DNA from 4 places in the Marinobacter sp. M-5 genome. Region 3 is predicted to be linked to each of the others. Evidence: predicted binding sites of a transcription regulator. Region 3 holds the regulator's gene; each other region holds the start of a gene.
The links. Region 3 encodes sigma-54, which starts transcription at its own class of promoters, with help from an activator protein. Its sites were predicted from a motif close to ANTGGCATNNANNTTGCTNT; they were not measured.
Positions count from the first base shown of each region.

Region 1: a site for sigma-54 is predicted at 1,342-1,361, ahead of flhA (flagellar biosynthesis protein FlhA). Genes of this name have one in related genera too.
Region 2: a site for sigma-54 is predicted at 1,618-1,637, ahead of R0125_RS06520 (PEP-CTERM sorting domain-containing protein). Genes of this name have one in related genera too.
Region 4: a site for sigma-54 is predicted at 1,603-1,622, ahead of flgB (flagellar basal body rod protein FlgB). Genes of this name have one in related genera too.

Region 1 is NZ_JAWJEK010000001.1:1,112,057-1,115,281, reverse strand. Features, by position in the region: gene flhA (flagellar biosynthesis protein FlhA) at 1-1,259, opposite strand, end outside; gene upp (uracil phosphoribosyltransferase) at 1,476-2,114, shown strand; gene R0125_RS05100 (uracil-xanthine permease family protein) at 2,117-3,225, shown strand, end outside.
Region 2 is NZ_JAWJEK010000001.1:1,408,947-1,412,171, reverse strand. Features, by position in the region: gene R0125_RS06525 (TIGR03013 family XrtA/PEP-CTERM system glycosyltransferase) at 1-709, opposite strand, end outside; gene R0125_RS06520 (PEP-CTERM sorting domain-containing protein) at 888-1,571, opposite strand; gene prpF (2-methylaconitate cis-trans isomerase PrpF) at 1,694-2,872, opposite strand; gene acnD (Fe/S-dependent 2-methylisocitrate dehydratase AcnD) at 2,869-3,225, opposite strand, start outside.
Region 3 is NZ_JAWJEK010000001.1:912,585-915,809, reverse strand. Features, by position in the region: gene lptB (LPS export ABC transporter ATP-binding protein) at 1-569, shown strand, start outside; gene R0125_RS04195 (RNA polymerase factor sigma-54) at 714-2,243, shown strand; gene hpf (ribosome hibernation promoting factor) at 2,329-2,637, shown strand; gene ptsN (PTS IIA-like nitrogen regulatory protein PtsN) at 2,737-3,207, shown strand.
Region 4 is NZ_JAWJEK010000001.1:1,845,792-1,849,016, forward strand. Features, by position in the region: gene R0125_RS08440 (flagellar hook assembly protein FlgD) at 1-622, opposite strand, end outside; gene flgC (flagellar basal body rod protein FlgC) at 641-1,099, opposite strand; gene flgB (flagellar basal body rod protein FlgB) at 1,134-1,538, opposite strand; gene R0125_RS08455 (nitroreductase family protein) at 1,740-2,297, opposite strand; gene R0125_RS08460 (Mpo1-like protein) at 2,458-2,769, shown strand; gene R0125_RS08465 (adenylate/guanylate cyclase domain-containing protein) at 2,771-3,225, shown strand, end outside.

The DNA.
Region 1 (3,225 bases), 200 kb from region 3:
CCCAAATCCTGGGACAGCTTTTTGCGCACGCCCTTGATGCGACTCAGCAGTTGCCCGCCCTGGGACTTGTCTACCAACGGAATCAGCCGGTAGCCCACTTCCAGCCCCACAATGTCGACGGTTGCCACATCATCCCAGCCCAGTTCCCGGGTTTCCCCGGGTGCCGGCAGAGCCTGCCCGTGATCGCCGCCGTCGGCACCCGCAACCAGATCGCGGCCTGCAGGCCGGGCACCGCCACCCCGCACCGGAAAGGCTTGCTCTTCCTCGATGGTCTGCTGCTCCCGCTTCCAAATAAAGTAGGCAGCAGCCGCGGCGATACTGCCGAGACCCAGGAACGCCACGTGGGGCATACCGGGGATCAGACCAAGGATGATCAGGATCGCGGCAGCAATGCCCAGCGCTTTGGGGGCGTTGAACATCTGATGAAGAATCTGCCCGCCCATGTCCTGACTGGAGGTCACACGGGTGACCATGATGGCGGCGGACGTGGACAGCAGCAGCGACGGAATCTGGGCCACCAGACCATCACCGATGGTCAGCAGTGCGTAATTCTGCATCGCCGTGCCGAAATCCAGACCATGCTGCACCATACCAATGGCGACACCACCGATGATGTTGATCGCCAGAATCAGCAGGCCGGCAACGGCATCGCCTTTGACGAATTTGCTGGCACCGTCCATGGAGCCGTAGAAATCCGCCTCCTGGGCGATTTCTGCGCGCCGGAATTTCGCTTCGTCCTGATTGATCAGGCCGGCGTTGAGGTCAGCGTCGATGGCCATCTGCTTGCCCGGCATGGCGTCCAGGGTAAAACGCGCACTGACCTCGGACACCCGGCCGGCGCCCTTGGTGACCACCAGGAAGTTGATGATCATCAGAATGGCAAACACCACCAGGCCGACGGCGTAATTGCCGCCAATCAGCACCGCGCCGAAGGATTCGATGACCTTACCGGCGGCATCCCCGCCTTCGTGCCCCTCGAGCAGAACAATGCGGGTAGACGCCACGTTCAGCGCCAGACGCAACAATGTGGCCACCAGCAGCACGGTGGGAAAAGACGCAAACTCCATCGGCCGCAGCGCATAGACACACACCAGCAAGATCACGATGGAAAGAGTGATGTTGAACGTGAAGAACACGTCCAGCATGAACGCCGGCATGGGCAGAATCATCATGCCCAGCAAGCCCATCAGCATGAGGGGCACGCCCAGGTTTCCCCGCGTCAGGGATTTGACGTTATTCAGGACTAAAGCTCTGTCCATACCTGGAAACTCTCCGCGTGGCCGTGCCTGCCGGCATTCAAGGGGTCGGATTTCTGACGCTGATGCGCCGTTTGAAAAGGTGATCGCAAGATCCGTACCAGCCCTTACGGGTTTTCCTTTTTCAGTGCCTGACGCGACCTGTCAGATACGGTATCCTTGCGCCATTTACTCCGACACAGCCGGCTTATACCCGGTCTCAGACCCAGAGGTGACGACATGCCAATCCACGAGGTTAAACACCCACTGATCCGCCACAAACTCGGCCTGATGCGCCGCGCGGACATCAGCACCAAGAATTTTCGTGAACTGGCACAAGAAGTGGGTGCGCTACTGACCTACGAAGCCACCAAGGACTTCTCCCTGCAGGAAAAAACCATCCAGGGCTGGGCCGGGCCGGTTAAGATCGAGCAGATCCAGGGCAAGAAAGTCACCATCGTTCCCATCCTGCGCGCCGGCATGGGCATGCTGGATGGCGTATTGAGTCTGATCCCGGGCGCACGGGTCAGCGTGGTTGGACAGATCCGTAACGAGGAAACGCTGGAAGCCAGCACCTACCTGGAAAAGCTGGTGGGCGAGCTTGATCAGCGCATGGCGATGATCATCGACCCCATGCTCGCCACCGGCGGCTCACTGATCTCCACCATCGATCTCCTCAAAAAGGCCGGCAGCACCGAAATCCGCGCGCTGATTCTGGTGGCGGCCCCGGAAGGCGTAGAGAAGGTGCTGGAGAAACACCCGGACGTGTCGATTTATACGGCCTCAATTGACGAGCGCCTGAACGAAAAAGGCTATATCCTTCCCGGACTTGGTGACGCCGGCGACAAAATTTTCGGCACCAAGCAGAAGGACGTCTGATCATGCAGGACCACACCAACGACCCGACCTGGAAGCAGGCCGTCGCAGGCTCACAAATGCTGCTGGTGGCGTTTGGCGCACTGGTGCTTATGCCGCTGATAACCGGCCTCGATCCCAATGTGGCCCTGTTCACCGCTGGCCTGGGCACGCTGATTTTCCACATTGTGACCGGTGGTCAGATTCCGATTTTCCTGGCGTCTTCCTTTGCCTTCATCGCTCCGGTTATTGCTGCCAAGAGCAAGTTCGGCCTGGAAGAGACCCTCGGCGGCCTGATGGCCGCGGGCGTGCTGTACATCATTCTCAGTGGCGCCGTGAAACTGCGCGGCACAGGATTCATTACCCGCCTGTTGCCACCGGTCGTGATCGGCCCGGTGATCATGGTGATTGGTCTGGGGCTGGCGCCGGTGGCCGTGCACATGGCCTCGGGCCGTGCCGGTGACGGATCCGCGCAGCTGGTGCCTTACGACACCGCGATCTGGATTGCGATGACCTCCCTGCTGGTGACGGTGATCATGGCGGTGTGGGCGAAAGGCATTTTTCGCCTGATTCCGATCATGTTCGGGGTGATCGTCGGCTACCTCCTCTCGGCCTTTGCTGGCATTGTGGATCTGACGCCGATCCGCGAGGCCGCCTGGCTGGCAATTCCTGATTTCGTCGCCCCGGCCTTCAGCTGGAGCGCCATCCTGTTCATGATCCCAGTCGCCATTGCGCCCGCCATCGAGCATATCGGCGACATCCTGGCCATCGGCAACGTCACCCGCAAGAATTACCTCGAAAAACCCGGCCTGCACCGCACCCTGCTGGGTGACGGTCTGGCCACCAGCGCCGCCTCGCTGCTTGGCGGGCCGCCCAACACAACCTACTCCGAGGTAACCGGCGCGGTGGTACTGACCCGCAACTTCAATCCGAAAGTGATGTGGTGGGCGGCGATCATTGCCATCGTGCTGGCGTTCGTCGGCAAGTTTGGTGCAGCGTTGCAGACCATCCCGGTTCCGGTTATGGGCGGCATCCTGTGCCTGCTGTTCGGCTCCATTGCCGTGGTCGGCCTGAACACCCTGATCCGCCATCAGGTGGACCTGTCCCAGGCCCGCAATCTGGTGATCGTCGCGAT
Region 2 (3,225 bases), 500 kb from region 3:
CTTCCATCTTGCATTCCAGAAGGTCTTCCATGGGCAGTCCCTTGCGCCGGTCATCAACTGCGACCACGATTTCCCGCACGGGATGACGCAGTATGTGGCGATGAAGACTGGCAAGCCGGAGTAACAGAGATTCGTCGCGTATCTGGACCGGCTCATCCGGAAGCGGCACAAAACCGGTGATAATGAACCCTTTTCGGTTAAACGGCGTTTTCAGGTCTTCCAGCAGTTGCCGGGCTTTGGCACCGGCGCCAAGCACCAGCACCTTGCGCTTGAACGCATCCTTTCCGGCAATGCCGAAGAAAATCCAACGGGAGATTCCCAACAGGAAAAGCCCGAATACCGACGCCGACGTCAGGATGTCGCTGAACCCCAGATACCAAAGCCATTCATTGCCAAGCAGAAAAATAAACGCAGACGCCGGCACGCCAATGATCAGGGAAAAGATGGTCCGCAACATCATGCCGGACATGCCCTCTTCCAGACGCGACTGATGAACGCCCAGGGCAATCATCACCACAAGGTTCGCCATACCGAACGCGATGGCTGAGGGAAGCAGATACTGGATGTTATCGAGAAAGAAGGAAACTTCGCCAAAATGCCGGAAAAAAACGGCGACACAGAAGCTGAAGGCCAACACAACCAAGTCGATAAGGCCCAGTATCACGAAAGGAACGTGAATGTAGTGCCGGAACAATCTGACGTGGGCCACGCCAACTCCTTTTGTTGCTCACTGTAAAAGCGCCTGCGCATCCGATGCGACAGAACTGACAATGAACAAAGTTTACTGCATTTTTACAATACTGCAACGAACTGTTAACGACTTTGACAATTTGCTACGTAAAGTTTGTTGACACCCCGGAACCATATCTAATCCCGGGGTGACATGGTCAGGCTGACTTGCTTCTGCGCGTCATACCGAAGCCCAGCAGACCGAGCCCAAACAGGGCCAGCGTGCCCGGTTCAGGAACAGCCTTGACGTCCGAAATGCCCACAATCAGATCGTTATAGTCGAAGTCGCCATCGATCAGGTCTTCAAAGCCCACGATCAGGGAACTTCCGTAAAAAGCAGTATTCTGGCTCGCTGTTACGTCGAAGATACGTGTCATATCCACGCCGCCGTTAAGACCGGCGTCAGAGTAAAAAACGTTGTCGCCACGCTGAAGATAAAAGCCGAAAGAGGCACCGATGTTTGCCCTACCGTATAAGGTCTCCGCGGTGCCGGCACCCAGATCAAACTCTACCTGGCGACCACCGGACGCATCGCCGCCGGAAAACACCTGCAGCATCTGACTGGCATCCTGTGCGTCATAGATGCCGAAGCTGTTGACGTTGGCAAACCCGGCAAATTCGAAAAGCAGGAAGGCACCCGCTGAATCCTGGGTACCATCGGTGTCGTGAAGGGTGGCGAAGATTGCGCCGTTATCGTAGAAATCGCCCTCTCCGAGTGTGTCGTTGAATACCGGATTGCCGGAATCGGTTTTCAGATCGAACACACTCATTGGCGCGGCATGCGCCATGGAGAAGGTTCCAGCCAGCAATCCTGCGACCAGAAGGTTTGGAGTCATTTTCATGTTACTGCTCCTGTGTAACTTGACTTTATGATCGTACAAGCGACAGGTAGCAAACAGTTTGCCAACTATTTTTGTTCTTATTTAACAATTAGTTATTTGTCTTCATTTATGAATGTGTAAATTTAGTCGACAAGCCCGGGCACGCGCACCCACCCCTCCATCAGAATTCGTGCACTGCGGCTCATGATAGCTTTGGTGGCTGTCCACTCACCATCCAGCTCTTGCGCTTCCGCGCCGACCCGCAGAGTTCCAGACGGGTGGCCGAACGTCACCTGGGTGCGGTTTCCGCCTCCGGCTGCCTGATTCACCAACGTTCCCGGAACCGCCGAGGCGGTTGCTATAGCAACGGCTGCGGTCCCCATCATGGCGTGGTGCAGTTTACCCATGGACAAGGCCCTGACCAGAACGTCCACGTCTCCCACGCCGATGGATTTGCCACTGGAGGACAGATAATCCGAGGGCCTGGCTACAAACGCCACTTTCGGCGTGTGTTGGCGGTTGGCCGCTTCCTCTGTGCTCTTGATCAACCCCATCCGCACCGCACCGTGTGCGCGAATGGATTCGAATTTCGCCAGAGCGTCAGCATCGGAATTGATGTCTTCCTGCAGTTCGGTGCCTTTGTAGCCGATATCCTCGGCGTTAACGAAGATAGTCGGAATACCGGCATTGATCATGGTCGCTTTCAGTGTGCCCACGCCCGGCACCTCCAGATCGTCCACCAGGTTACCGGTGGGGAACATGGAGCCTTCACCATCGGCGGGATCCATGAACTCAACCTGAACCTCCGCCGCCGGAAAGGTCACACCGTCAAGTTCGAAATCACCGGTTTCCTGAACCTCTCCATCTGTTATCGGCACATGGGCGACAATGGTCTTGCGAATATTGGCCTGCCAGATCCGGACCGTGCAGATGCCGTTTTGCGGAATTCGGTCTTTGGCCACGAAACCGCCGTTGATGGCAAACGCACCGACGGCCGCCGTCAGGTTGCCACAGTTGCCGCTCCAGTCGACAAAGGGCTTGTCGATAGACACCTGACCGAACAGGTAGTCCACATCGTGATCCGGTTGGGTCGGCGCCGCCAGAATGACCGTTTTACTGGTGCTGGAGGTCGCCCCTCCCATGCCGTCAATCTGCTTCTGGTAGGGATCCGGGCTGCCGATGACTCGCAGCAGGAACTTGTCCCGGGGCTCGCCCGGGACCTGCGCCTCGTCTGGCAGATCCTGCAACCGGAAGAAAACCCCCTTGCTGGTGCCGCCACGCATATAGGTGGCGGGCACGCGGATTTGTGCGGGATGGGTCATGCTGCACCTTCCGATTGCAGGAAGTCCTCAGCAAAACGCTGCAGCACACCGCCGGCACTGTAGATGGACACTTCCTCGGCGGTATCCAGGCGACAGATCACGGGTACCTGCTCGGTACTGCCGTTCTTGCGATGGATCACCAGAGTCAGTTCGGCGCGGGGCGCCGGAGTGCCCTCGACATCGTAGGTTTCGGTGCCATCGAGGGCCAGAGTCTGGCGGGTGGTCCCTTCCTCGAACTGCAGCGGCATCACCCCCATACCGATCAGGTTGGTGCGGTGAATCCGCTCGAAGCCCTCAGCGACAATGGCCTCCACACCGGCCAGCGCAACACCTTTGGCTGCCCAGTCACGGGA
Region 3 (3,225 bases):
TTCCGGCGGACCACGGCCGCATCACCATCGACAGCCAGGACATCACACCCCTGCCCATGCACGGCCGGGCCCGCAAGGGTATCGGCTATTTGCCCCAGGAAGCGTCGGTTTTCCGCAAGCTGACCGTGCGCGACAACATCATGGCGATTCTGGAAACCCGCAAGGACCTCAGCAAGGCCGACCGCGATGCCAAGCTGGAGGAACTGCTGGAAGAGTTCCACATTACCCACATTCGTGACAGCGTCGGCATGGCGCTGTCCGGCGGCGAGCGGCGTCGGGTGGAAATCGCCCGCGCGCTGGCCATGGAGCCGGCGTTCATTCTGCTGGACGAGCCCTTTGCCGGGGTCGACCCGATCTCGGTCAGCGACATCAAGCAGATCATCCGCCACCTGCGCGACAAGGGTATCGGCGTGCTGATTACCGATCACAACGTGCGGGAAACCCTCGACATCTGCGAAAATGCCTACATTGTTTCCGGCGGCCACATCATCGCCTCAGGCAATTCCAGCGAGATTCTCGCTAATCAACAGGTGAAAGAAGTGTACCTCGGCAATGAGTTCCGGCTCTGATGTCATACTGGCCCCAATTGTCATGAACAAGACAAGCAAGTACACTCGGCAAAGAACTTGCTTGTTCGGGCAAGTGACCAGCATACATAGAATTTTTTGCAACCAGACAAAAGGCCGGTGCGATCGGGTGACGGATTCTGAACCATGGTTATGAAAGCGTCATTACAGCTGAAAATGGGTCAGAGCCTGACCATGACGCCGCAATTGCAGCAGGCGATCAGGCTTCTGCAGCTGTCAACGCTGGACCTCCAACAGGAGATCCAGCAGGCACTGGACTCCAACCCCATGCTCGAGACTCCGGAGGACGACGACACCCCGGAGGCGAATGACGATGCACGGGATACCGAGGCCGAGCAGGTCCAGGTAGAGGAGACTGCGGCTGCAGCCGAATCCGCCAGTGACTGGGACGAATCCGAGAACGGTCCCGACTGGGCATCCGAGAACGACATTCCCGACAACATTCCGGACGACCTGCCTGTCGACACCGCCTGGGACGACATCTACCAGTCTGCCCCGGCTCCGGCCTCTCGTAACGACGACGAGAATGACAGCGATTTCGAAACCCGCAATTCTCCTGCGGAAACCCTCCAGGATCACCTGGATTGGCAACTGAATCTCACGCCTCTGAACGAGCGGGACCGGGCCATTGCCCATGCCCTGATGGATGCGGTAGATGAGCGTGGGTATCTGACCTCGCCCATTGAAGAGATTCACTCCGGGCTGCTGGACGAAACCGAAGACGACCCGCTGGAGCTCGACGAAGTCGAAGCGGTACTGCATCGCCTGCAGCACTTTGACCCACCCGGCGTATTTGCCCGTGATCTGCAGGAGTGCCTGCTGATTCAGCTCAACCAGCTGCCGCCCGAGACACCCTGGCTGTCGCAGGCGCGCCTGGTGATCACCCATTACATTAACCTGCTGGGCAATCGTGACTACGCGCAACTGCTGCGCCGCAGCCGCCTCAAGGAAGACCAGCTGCGGGATGTCCTGACACTGATCACCAGTCTGAACCCGCGCCCGGGAGATTCCGTGGATCGGGCAGAGCCGGATTACGTCATCCCCGATGTGATCGTCCGCAAGCACAATGAGCGCTGGCGCGTCGAGCTGAACCCGGAAATCGCGCCACGCATCCGCGTGAACGCCAGTTACGCCTCGCTGATCAAGCGCGCTGACAGCAGCGCCGACAACACCTACCTGCGCGACCAGCTGCAGGAAGCCAAGTGGTTCATCAAGAGTCTGCAAAGCCGCAACGAGACGCTGCTGAAAGTCGCCACGCGGATTGTGGAGCACCAACAGGGCTTCCTCGATCAGGGCGAGGAATTCATGAAGCCGCTGATTCTGTCCGACATCGCCCAGGCGGTGGAGATGCATGAGTCCACCATCTCGCGGGTCACCACCCAGAAGTACATGCATACCCCCCGCGGCATCTTCGAGCTGAAATACTTTTTCTCCAGCCACGTCAGCACCGACGAGGGCGGAGAGTGTTCCTCCACCGCAATCCGTGCCATGATCAAGAAGCTGATTGCGGCAGAAACTCCGAAAAAGCCATTGAGCGATAGTAAAATTGCAGCCATGCTAGGAGAACAGGGCATCAAGGTAGCCAGACGGACAGTAGCCAAATATCGTGAGGCGATGCACATTCCGCCATCCAACGAGAGAAAGCGGCTGGTTTGACCCGACAGGATCCGCCGGTGGGACATTCGCCGGCACACCGTCAGCCCCTCATCCGGGGCGGGCACGATGACAACAGGAGACGCCTATGCAACTCAACATTTCAGGCCACCATGTAGAATTGACTCCCTCCCTGAAAGAATACGTGTCAGGCAAATTTGAAAAGCTCGAGCGCCACTTCGATCACATCAGCAACTGCCAGGTCACACTGGAAGTTGAGAAGGTGCGCCAGCTTGCGGAGGCAACTCTCCATGTCATCGGTGGTGAGATTCACGCAAAGGCAGAGAGTGAGGATATGTACGCCGCTATTGATGCATTGGTCGATAAGCTGGACCGTCAGATCCTCAAGCACAAGGAAAAGAACGTTGATCGCATGCACGGTAACGGCGCTCGCTAGGGCACTGCTTTACCAGCACTCAACCTGATCGAGCTGCGGCATGACACACGTGCCGCAGCCTTTTTTTTACGGAAACCTTCACGGAACTAAAGTCGATCCATGAGCGACACGTCCCTGACTATCGAAACCATTCTTTCCCCGGAGCTGACCCTTTGCCGGGTGGCCGCGTCCAGCAAGAAGCGGGTTCTGGAATTTATTGCAGAGCTTGTGAACCAGCAGGACGCCACACTCAGCGAAACGCAGATCTTCAACAATCTGATTTCCCGGGAAAGGCTTGGCAGCACTGGTATCGGCGAGGGCATTGCCATCCCTCACTGTCGCCTGGAAGGGCTTGACCGGGTGATCGGTGTGCTCCTGACCCTGGAAGACGGGGTGAGTTTTGACGCCATCGACAATCAGCCGGTAGACCTGGTGTTTGCCCTCATCGTTCCCAAGGAGGCCACCAGCGAACACCTCGAACTGCTCAGCCAGCTGGCGGAGAAGTTCAATGACCGGAATTTCTGTGATCAACTGCGGCAGTGCAGCGATGCCCCGGCGCTCTTCAGCCGAATGACTCAAAGCAGCGACTGACCGCATTCCAGCAGAGGC
Region 4 (3,225 bases), 930 kb from region 3:
GTGTTACCTTGCCACCCTGCCCCAGAGACACGCTGTCCACGTTGGCGCTGATACGGGTAGCCAGTTGTTCGGTGCCGCTCGGGTAAGAACCCTCCGCCACGATGCGATAGGGCCCGGGCGGCAAGGCGTTGCCGTTGCCGTCTTTGCCATCCCACTGGAAGGACGCAATACCGGCCTGACTGGCGCCGAGGTCAATCTGACGTATCCGCTCGCCATTCTGGCTTTCGATGGACACGCGCAGCCCCCCGGTCGATGCAGGCACTTCCACCGTTCCGGTGATCTCGCCCTCGGCACCCAGAATGCCGATTTCAGATGGTGCCAGCACGGCACGGCCCACCATGGCGGAGGCCTGCAACGCCTGAGTCGAGCGGAACTGGCTGGCCACGTCGTCTACGCTCTTCGACAGCCCCTGCATTTCCTCGAGCGAGCTGAATTGCGCCAGCTGGGAGATGAATGCGCCGTTATCCTGGGGCTCAAGCGGATTCTGATTCTTGAGCTGGGCAATCATCAGCTCCATGAACTCATTCTTGCCCAGTTCGTTGCCGCCGGCCGCCGCGGAATCCTGCTGCACCCGGAACTTGCCCAGTACATCGGCAGCGTCTGTTGCGTTAATTGCGCTCATCGGTCAGTCCTCGCCCGTTTACTGCTGCCCAAGTGTGAGAATGCGTTGCATCATCGACTTCGCGGTATTCATGATGTCGACGTTCATCTGGAAACTGCGGGATGACGACATCATGTCGGCCATTTCCTCAACCACGTTGACGTTCGGATAGAACACGTAGCCATCTTCATTGGCCGCCGGATGGTTCGGTTCATAACGCATCTGCAGCTCCGCATCGCTTTCCACGATGCCGTCAACCCGCACGCCCGCACCCTCACCGGAACCGCCGTTGAAACCCATGCCTTGCATGCCCTGAGAGTCCGGGTTGATCATGGACTGCTGGATGGCCGCGAACACCGGTTTGCGAGCACGGTAGGTGCCCTCGGTGCTTGAACTGGCCGTTTCCGCGTTAGCGATGTTGGACGCAGTGGTATTTAACCGCAGTGACTGTGCGGTCATGCCGGAACCGGCGATATCAAAAATGTTACCCAGGGACATAATGCTGCTCCTCTGCTCTCAGGCTGCGTCCGGTTTACTGACCGGTCAGGGCTTTTTTAAGGCCCGAAAATTTGCTGTTCAGGAACTGAAAACTGGCCTGGTAGTCCATCGCGTTTCTCATGAACCGGCTCTGTTCCTGCTGGGCATCCACGGTATTGCCATCGACCGACGGCTGATGTGGCGTGCGGTACAGCAGCTCGGCGTCGGCGCCCATGCCACCCATGGAGGTGTCCATGTGACCCTCGTGGGTGCGTGCCATACCAAAGCCGCTGGCTTCCTGCTGGGCTTTTTCCATCATGGCGCGGAAATCCACATCCCGGGCCTTGAAGCCCGGCGTATCGGCGTTGGCCAGATTGTTGGCCAGCACTTCGCCACGCTTCTCCCGGGCCATCAGAGCCTGCGGGTGAACACCCAGTGCGCTATCAAAAGAAATTGCCATACTGCCTCCCGAACCTTGTGACCGGACCTGCATCGGTTTGCCGGTTCACCTCTTTGAGATAGACAAAGCAACCTCAATGCCAGTTTTAGAGAATGGCCGAGTGGCGGGGCGTGACGGGGGATATCGGAGTGAAACAAGGCGTTCCACGGCAAAAACGGCAGAGGAAGCGGCAAACGCTTTCCTCTGCCCCTGAGGGATTATTCAGTGATCTGGCCAGCGACTTACAAAATCGGAGACCGCCGGGCGTGGCACCGACGGTTTTTCACCTGCCACGGTGCCTGTGTAAAGAAAGCCGATGATGTGCTCGTTTTCATCAAGCCCAAGCCCGGCCATCACTTCTTTCCGATACGCAATATTGCCGGTGCGCCACATAACACCGTAACCGGCCGCCTGCAACGCCAGCGACAAATGCCCCATTCCCACCGCGGCAGACAGCGACTGCTCGCTCTCGGGCACTTTCGGGTGAGGCTTGTGGGTGGCAATGCCAACGATCACCATCGGCGCCCGCAGCGGTGCCGCCCTCAGCTTCTCGCGCTCCTTTTCCGTGGCATTGTTTTCACAAACCGATTCGAACAGCTCACCCAGCGCAACCAGCCCCTCGTCTTCTATGACCAGATAACGCCAGGGCCTCAGCAGCGCGTGGTCTGGTGTGTTGGCGGCGCACCGGAAAGCCGTTTCCAGCGCGACGGCGTCCGGCGCCGGAGCCTGCAGGCGCGGCTCGGATTTTCTCTGGAGCAGGAAATCGATTGCTGCCGTCATAAATTATCGCGATCCTGTATCAGCTGATGTGAATTTGCGGGTATAAAGGCGATGTCAAGCAGAAAAGCCCCGTCGGAATTGTGGCCTTTCTGTAATACTGTTAACCTTTGGTCGTAGTTCGACCACGAACATCGTTTATATTGAGCCGGTAAGCCGAACCATGAGTGAACAGAGCGCCTTTCGCAACTTTTCAGAATTCTATCCTTACTATCTGAAAGAACACAGCGATGTGACCTGCCGCAGACTTCATTTTGTCGGCAGCTTGCTGGTGATCGCCGTAGCACTTTACGCACTGACCAGCGGCAAGCTGGCCTGGCTGCTACTGCTCCCCTTAATCGGTTACGGTTTTGCCTGGGTCGGTCACTATGTCTTCGAGAAAAACCGCCCGGCAACATTCAAACACCCAGTGTACAGCCTGATGGGTGACTGGGTGATGTTTCGTGACATCCTCATCGGCCGGATCCGTTTCTGACATGATGAGTGCTCCGGTGGACCTGCGCAATGCCAGCGCCAACGCTGGCAAGGCAACTCTTGTTGACGCGCCGAACAATCCCATCGCCATTCCGCCCATGCCGGACTACAACGGTCGCATCCTGGCGTACACCGTGACGGCAATGATCATTGCCGCCGGGGTTATTCAGGGCGCGTTCCCGGACTGGTTGATCTACGCCATCGCCGGAGCCCTGAGCTGGCCCCACGTCGCTCACGCGCTTACCCGGCGCACCTTTCTGAAAAATTCTTCCCGCATCCGCCAGAAAATGCTGATTGTCGATTGCCTGATCGGCGGTGCTTTGGTCGGCGCCATCGGACTGGTTGCCATTCCGTCGGTATCGGTGATGCTGATGCTGATGTTCAGCTGCCTGATCATCGGCGGTTTGCGGCAATGGCTGTTCGGCACTGTTTTCATGTTCACGACACTGTCCATCGG